2 regions of the Micromonospora sp. NPDC047465 genome follow, and region 1 is predicted to be linked to the other one. Evidence: riboswitches for the same ligand, from Rfam matches in the RefSeq annotation. Region 1 holds a riboswitch; the other holds the start of a gene.
What was found. A riboswitch is a leader RNA that binds a small molecule or an ion and turns the genes downstream of it on or off. The one in region 1 is predicted to bind thiamine pyrophosphate.
Positions count from the first base shown of each region.

Region 2: another riboswitch for thiamine pyrophosphate. It lies ahead of ABZ793_RS22840 (ECF transporter S component); the one in region 1 lies ahead of thiE (thiamine phosphate synthase).

Region 1 is NZ_JBEYTP010000025.1:97,963-101,159, reverse strand. Features, by position in the region: gene thiO (glycine oxidase ThiO) at 1-639, opposite strand, end outside; gene thiE (thiamine phosphate synthase) at 633-1,259, opposite strand; TPP riboswitch at 1,254-1,362, opposite strand; gene ABZ793_RS22390 (hypothetical protein) at 1,485-1,970, shown strand; gene ABZ793_RS22385 (DUF559 domain-containing protein) at 1,967-2,392, shown strand; gene ABZ793_RS22380 (aldo/keto reductase) at 2,754-3,197, opposite strand, start outside.
Region 2 is NZ_JBEYTP010000026.1:84,601-87,797, reverse strand. Features, by position in the region: gene ABZ793_RS22845 (permease) at 1-827, opposite strand, end outside; TPP riboswitch at 1,027-1,132, shown strand; gene ABZ793_RS22840 (ECF transporter S component) at 1,205-1,795, shown strand; gene ABZ793_RS22835 (ABC transporter ATP-binding protein) at 1,906-3,197, shown strand, end outside.

The DNA.
Region 1 (3,197 bases):
AAGCACCTGGCCCTTCACCGGCCGCACCGGCAGCCCGGTCAGGGCCGCCGCCCCGCAGCCGGCCGCCACCACCGTGACGCGCGCGTCCACGTCGGAGAGCCGGCGCACGGCGGCGGGCACCAGCGTGGCGCCGGCCCGTTCGGCGGCCGTGCGCAGCGCCGGCACCAGCCGGCGCGGGTTGACCTGGTGGTCGGTGGCGGCGAGCGCACCGCCGCGCACCCGGGGCGCCAACGCCGGCTCGCGGTCCCGCAGCGCCGAGGGGCGCAGCGGCGTCACCGGCAGCCCGAGACCCTGCTGGTACGCCCACAGCCGGCGCGCCTCGGCCAGGTCGTCGGCGGTGAGCCCGACCATCAGCGTGCCCTCGGTCCGGTAGCCGACGTCCACGCCGGCGGCGGCGGTCAGCTCGGCGGCGAAGGCCGGCCAGCGGGCGGCGGAGGCGGTCAGCAGCCCGGTCAGCTCGTGCTCGCCGAAGTACGCCTCGGCGACCGGGGCGAGCATCCCGGCGGCGACGTGCGACGCGCTGGAGCCCGGGGCGGGATCGTGCACGACGACGCGGAGCCCCCGCGAGGCGCAGCGCCAGGCGATCGCCAGCCCGACCGGTCCCGCCCCCACCACGGCGACGTCCGGCCGGCTCAGCACCCCAGCGCTCCCAGCAGTTCCGCCGTCGCCCGGGCCGGATCGGCCGCCCCGGACAGCGCCCCCACCACCGCCACCCCGTACGCCCCGGCGGCCAGCAGCGCGGGCGCGTTCGCGGCGGTCACCCCGCCGATCGCGACCACCGGCACGTCCACGGCGGCGGTGACGGCGCGCACCCCGGCCGGCCCGATCGGCGCCGGCAGGCCGGTCTTGGTGCTCGTGGCGTGGCAGGGACCCACGCCCAGGTAGCTGGCTCCGGCGGCGACCGCCTCGGCGGCCGTCCCCGGCTCGCGGGCGGTGGCCCCGAGCACGGCGGTCGCGCCGAGCACCCGGCGGGCCGCCCCGACCGGCAGGTCCGCCGCGCCGACGTGCCCGCCGGCGGCGCCCACCGCCAGCGCCACGTGCAGCCGGTCGTTGACGAGGCAGGGGACGTCGTACGGCGCGCAGAGCGCGACCACCCGGCGAGCCAGGTCGTACGCCTCCCGGTCGGTGGCGTCGTCGCTGACGCGGACCTGCACGACCAGCTCCGCGCGGGCCACCGGGAGGGCGGCCCGCAGCACGGCCAGCGGATCCCGCCCGGGTCGGGTGTCGGTGATCAGATGCAGTCGCCCAAGGGACGGCACGGCAACACTCCTCCCTGCGCCGGCATTACCCGGATCAGGTTCGACGGTCGGGGGCTCTCAGCCCCCCTCTCAGCCCGGTGCACCGGGCTCCCGTGGGTCACTTGCGCGTGTCACCGTACGACGGATCGCCGGATCCGCCAAGGGCGGGACGCGGATTTCACACCGACCGTCCGAAGCCGACGATCGGGGCGGCGCGTGACCACGCGGTCACGCCATGCTGTCCGGATGCCCTCCCTCGCCCGAGTTCCCCCACGCCTGGCGTTCCGCCCCTTCCTGGGCAGTGCCGCCGTCGCCGACGGCCTACTCACCTGGACGATGCTGCGCGGGCGGTCCTGGCGGCGGCTCCTCCCCGACGTCCACGTGCACCGGGACGGCTACCGGGCGGACGACCACCGGATGTGGTGCGACGCGGTCGCGCTGGCGCTGCCGACCGGCGGGGTGATCGCCGGCCGCAGCGCCGCGTACCTCTGGGGCGTCGACCTTCTCGACCGGGACACGCCGGTCGCCGTGCTGCTGCCGCGCGCCGCGCGGATGCGCGCGCACCCGCGGCTGCGGGTGACCCGGTCGGTGGTGCCGGAGTCCGACCGCACCCGCTTCGGCGGGGTTGCCCGTCACCACTGCCCTGCGCAGCGCCTTCGATTTGGGCCGCCAGGCCCCCCCGGGAGGAGGCCCTGGTCGCCGTCGACGCGCTGCTGCACCGCCGGGTGGTGAAGCTGCCCACGTTGCGCGCATACGCCGACGCGAGGCCCGGCTGGCCCGGCCTGCCCTTACTGCGAGAGGTACTGGCGCTGGCGGAGCCGCTGGCCGAGTCGCCGATGGAGACCCGCCTCCGGCTGCTCCTGCTCGACGCGGGGCTGCCGCCCGCGACCGCTCAGCACGACGTGCGCGACGCCGCGGGCCGCTTCGTCGGCCGGGTGGACCTGGCGTGGCCGGGGCTGCGCGTCGCGGTGGAGTACGACGGCGACCACCACCGCGAACGCACCCACTTCCGACAGGACGTCGCCCGCCTCAACGCCCTGCGCGCGGTGGGCTGGGTCGTCCTCCGCTTCACCGCCGACGACGTGCTCCGGCACCCCGACCGTACCGTCGCCCTGGTCGCCCAGGCCCTCCGCGAGCGCCACCCCGCCCCCTGACCCGCCCCGCCCCTGCCCCGGCCCGCTCCTCACACCGACGCCCTCCCGGCTCCTGACCGGCGAGCTGGCGCGCCAGAGCGGCGGAGCACCATGGTGTGCGTCTTCCGCCTCCCCCGTGACACCCACGACGTTCCACCCGCTGAGCATCCGGCACGCGTCGGGCCGCCGCCGCGCACGGCCGGCGGCACGCCGTGCGCGATGCGACCCGACGCTCGGTGGAACGTGGTGGGTGTCTGCGGGGCCGGGTGACACCCATGGCGTTCCACCGAGCCCGCGCGGCGCGAGGCGCGCGCGGGGACGGATGGACGTCGACACCGCCCCGGGCATCGCGACGCGGTGCCCGGGGCGGTGCCGGGGTGGGTCAGAGGATGGCGCGGAGGGCGTCGACGTCCTCGTCGGCGGGCTGCCAGGCGCCCGCCTCCGCATTGGAGCGCACCTGCTCAGGCGTGGTGGCGCCGGCGATGACCGAGGTCACCGCCGGCAGGGCGGCCAGCCCGCCGATGGCCACCTGGAGCATCGACAGTCCCCGCTCGTTCGCGTACGCCTCGATCGCCTCGATGGTGTCCCAGTCGGCGGCGGCGAGGCGCTGGGCGTACCGGCCGCCTCCGGCGAGGCGGCTGCCGGCGGGCGGGGCCTGGTCGCGCTTGTACTTGCCGGTCAGCAGCCCGTTGGCCAGCGGGAAGAACGGCAGCAGCCCGAGGCCGAACCGCTCGCAGGCCGGCACCACCTCGGCCTCGACGGAGCGCTCCAGCAGGCTGTAGTGGTTCTGCGCGCTGATGAACCGGGACCGGCCGTTGGACGACGC
Region 2 (3,197 bases), on a different contig from region 1:
TGCGACAGCGAGGCGGCCACGAAGGCGTCGGCCTCCGAGCAGAGGGAGAGCAGCACCGCGAGCACGGCCAGCGCGAGCACCGAGAGCACCGGGTCCTCGGCGAGTGTCTGCAACCAGCGCTCGGGCACGACGACGTTGATGGTGGCGGCGGCCGCCGCGCCGACCACCAGGAACCCGCCGGCGTGGGTGACGTCGTGCCGGACCGCCGCCCAGAACGCCCGCCCGCGCGGGCCGTCGTCCAGCTCCGGCCGGCGCGGCAGCCGAATCCAGTCGGCCCGGCCGAGGCGCAGCCACAGCCACCCCATCACCATCGCGACGACCAGGCTCGCGACGCCGCGGCCGAGGACCATCTCCGGGGCGTCGGGGAAGGCCACCGCGGTGGCGGTGAGCACGATCGGGTTGATGGCCGGGGCGGCGAGCAGGAAGGCCAGCGCGGCGGCCGGGGTGACCCCGCGCCGGATCAGCGACCCGGCGATCGGCACGGACCCGCACTCGCAGCCGGGCAGCACCACGCCGGCCGCGCTCGCCACGGGCACCGCGAGCGCGGGGTGCCGGGGCAGCGCCCGGGCCCAGAACGACCGGGGCACGAAGACCGCGATCACGGCGGAGAGGACCACCCCGAAGACCAGGAACGGCACCGCCTGCACCATGACCGAGACGAAGACGGTGGTCCAGGTCTGCAGCCGGGGCGCGGACAGGGCCCCGGCGAGCGGCTCACGGAAGACGACCAGCAGGACCAGCAGGCCCGCGAGCACCTCGACCGACCCGACCCGCCAGGCGCTCCCGCCGCCGGCCGGCTCGTGCGGTGGTCCGCCCGGCGCGGCCACACCGACCGCCCCCGGGGTGCGCCCATCCGGCACGGAGCGGTCAACCTCGGATGTCACGTGGTTTCCTCCGCCGATTCCGCCAGTGGCCGCCCGAGAGTACCGGCCGGAACCGACGAGATCGAGCGAACGCGCGGGTGACCAGCGGAAAGATCACTTTGCCCGATGATCTTCAAAGGTGTTAGCGTCGGCGCGACAACTTCACATCCGACAGGGGAGCGCACAGCGCTGAGAGTGCGGGCACCGCCCGCAGACCCTCGAACCTGATCTGGGTAATGCCAGCGCAGGGAGTTCGGTCGACCTCCAGCCGCGCCGCCGTCCGGCCACACCGGGCGCGGCGTGCGTCTTCTCCTGGTTCGCGTTCAGGACTGGGAGCAATCATGCGAGACAACACGACCACCCGGTGGCGCACACTCGACGTCGTCATCGCCGCGGTGATCGCGGTGGCGTTCGGCGTCATCTTCTGGGCCTGGGGCCTGCTGTGGCGGGCCGTCGACCCGGCGTTCGCCTTCTTCCCGGCCGGCCAGGCGATCATGTACGGCGTATGGCTGGTCCCGGCCGTGCTCGGCGGCCTGGTGATCCGCAAGCCCGGCGCGGCGCTCTTCTGCGAGGCGGTGGCGGCGACGGTCTCCGCGCTGCTCGGCTCGGAGTGGGGCGGCATCACCATCGTCCAGGGCCTCATCCAGGGGCTCGGCGCCGAGGTGGCCTTCGCCGCGTTCCGGTACCGCTCGTTCCGGCTGCCCACCGCGCTGCTCGCCGGTGCGCTGACCGGCCTCGGCGCGGCGCTGTTCGACTTCTTCGTGTGGAACGTCGACTACGCGCTCGGCAGCTACCGGGTCCCGTACGCCCTGCTCACCGTCGTCAGCGCCGCCGCCGTCGCCGGCGCCGGCGGCTGGGCCCTCACCCGCGCCCTGGCGGGCACCGGCGTCCTGGACCGCTTCCCCGCCGGCCGCGAACGCGCCGCCGTCTGACCCGCACCACCGGAATCGGAGTTGATCATGAGGTGGACGGCGACGTGGATCTCCGTGGGTGCCGCCAACCTCATGGTCGACGCCCGCGCGTGGGCCGGAAGGGGGACGGCGTGGGGGCGGTGACGCTGCGGGGGTTCGGGTGGCGGCACGCCGGGCGTCGGGCGTGGGCCGTGCGCGGGGTGGACCTGCGCGTCGAGGCGGGCGAGCGGGTGCTGCTGCTCGGGCCGTCGGGCGCCGGCAAGAGCACCCTGCTCGCCGCGCTGGCCGGGCTGCTGCCCGAGGACTCGGGCGAACAGGAGGGCACCGTCGAGATCGACGGGCTCGACCCCCGAAAGGGCCGGGAACGGGTCGGCATCGTCTTCCAGGACCCGGAGACCCAGCTCGTGATGGCCCGCAGCGGCGACGACGTGGCGTTCGGGCTGGAGAACCGGGGGGTCCCCGCCGAGGAGATCTGGCCCCGCGTCGACGAGGCGCTGGCCCGGGTCGGCTTCCCGTACCACCGGGACCGGCCCACCGCGGCCCTCTCCGGCGGCGAGCAGCAACGCCTCGCCCTGGCCGGGGTGCTGGCCCTGCGGCCCGGGCTGCTGCTGCTCGACGAGCCGACCGCCAACCTGGACCCGACCGGCGCCGCGCTGGTCCGCGCGGCGGTGGCCGGCGCGCTGGACGCCGACACCACCCTGATCCTGGTCGAGCACCGGGTCGCCGAGGCGATGCCGCTGGTCGACCGGGTGGTCGTGCTCGAACCGGGCGGCGGCGTCCGCGCGGACGGCACGCCGCAGGCCGTCTTCGGCGCCCACGGCGACGCGCTCGCCGCCGCGGGCGTCTGGGTGCCCGGCCGGCCCGTGCCGCCCCGCCACGCCACCGCGCCGGCCGGCGACCTGCTGCTCACCGCCGACCGGCTCGGCCTGCCGCCCCGGCTGGCCGCCGTCGACCTGGCGGTACGCGCCGGCGAGGCGCTCGCCGTGCTCGGCCCGAACGGAGCGGGAAAGTCGACCCTCGCGCTGCTGCTCGGCGGGCTGCTCAAGCCGGGAGCCGGCCGGGTCGTGGCGACGGCGGCGCTGGCCGGCTCCGACGCCCGCACTCCCCCGCACCGCTGGCGCGCCCCGGCGCTGGCCCGGCGGATCGGCTCGGTCTTCCAGGACCCGGAGCACCAGTTCGTCGCCACCACCGTCTTCGACGAGCTGGCCCTCGGCCCGCGCCGCACCGGCCAGCCCGAGGCGGCGGTCCGGTCCACCGTGGACGACCTGCTGTCCCGGCTGCGGTTGACGAAGCTCGCCGCGGCCAACCCGTACACCCTGTCCGGTGGGGAGGCGCGGCGGCTGAGCGTGGCGACGGCCCTGGCCACCGCGCCCCGCCTGCTCGTCTGCGACGAACCCACCTTCGGCCAGGACCGGCGGACCTG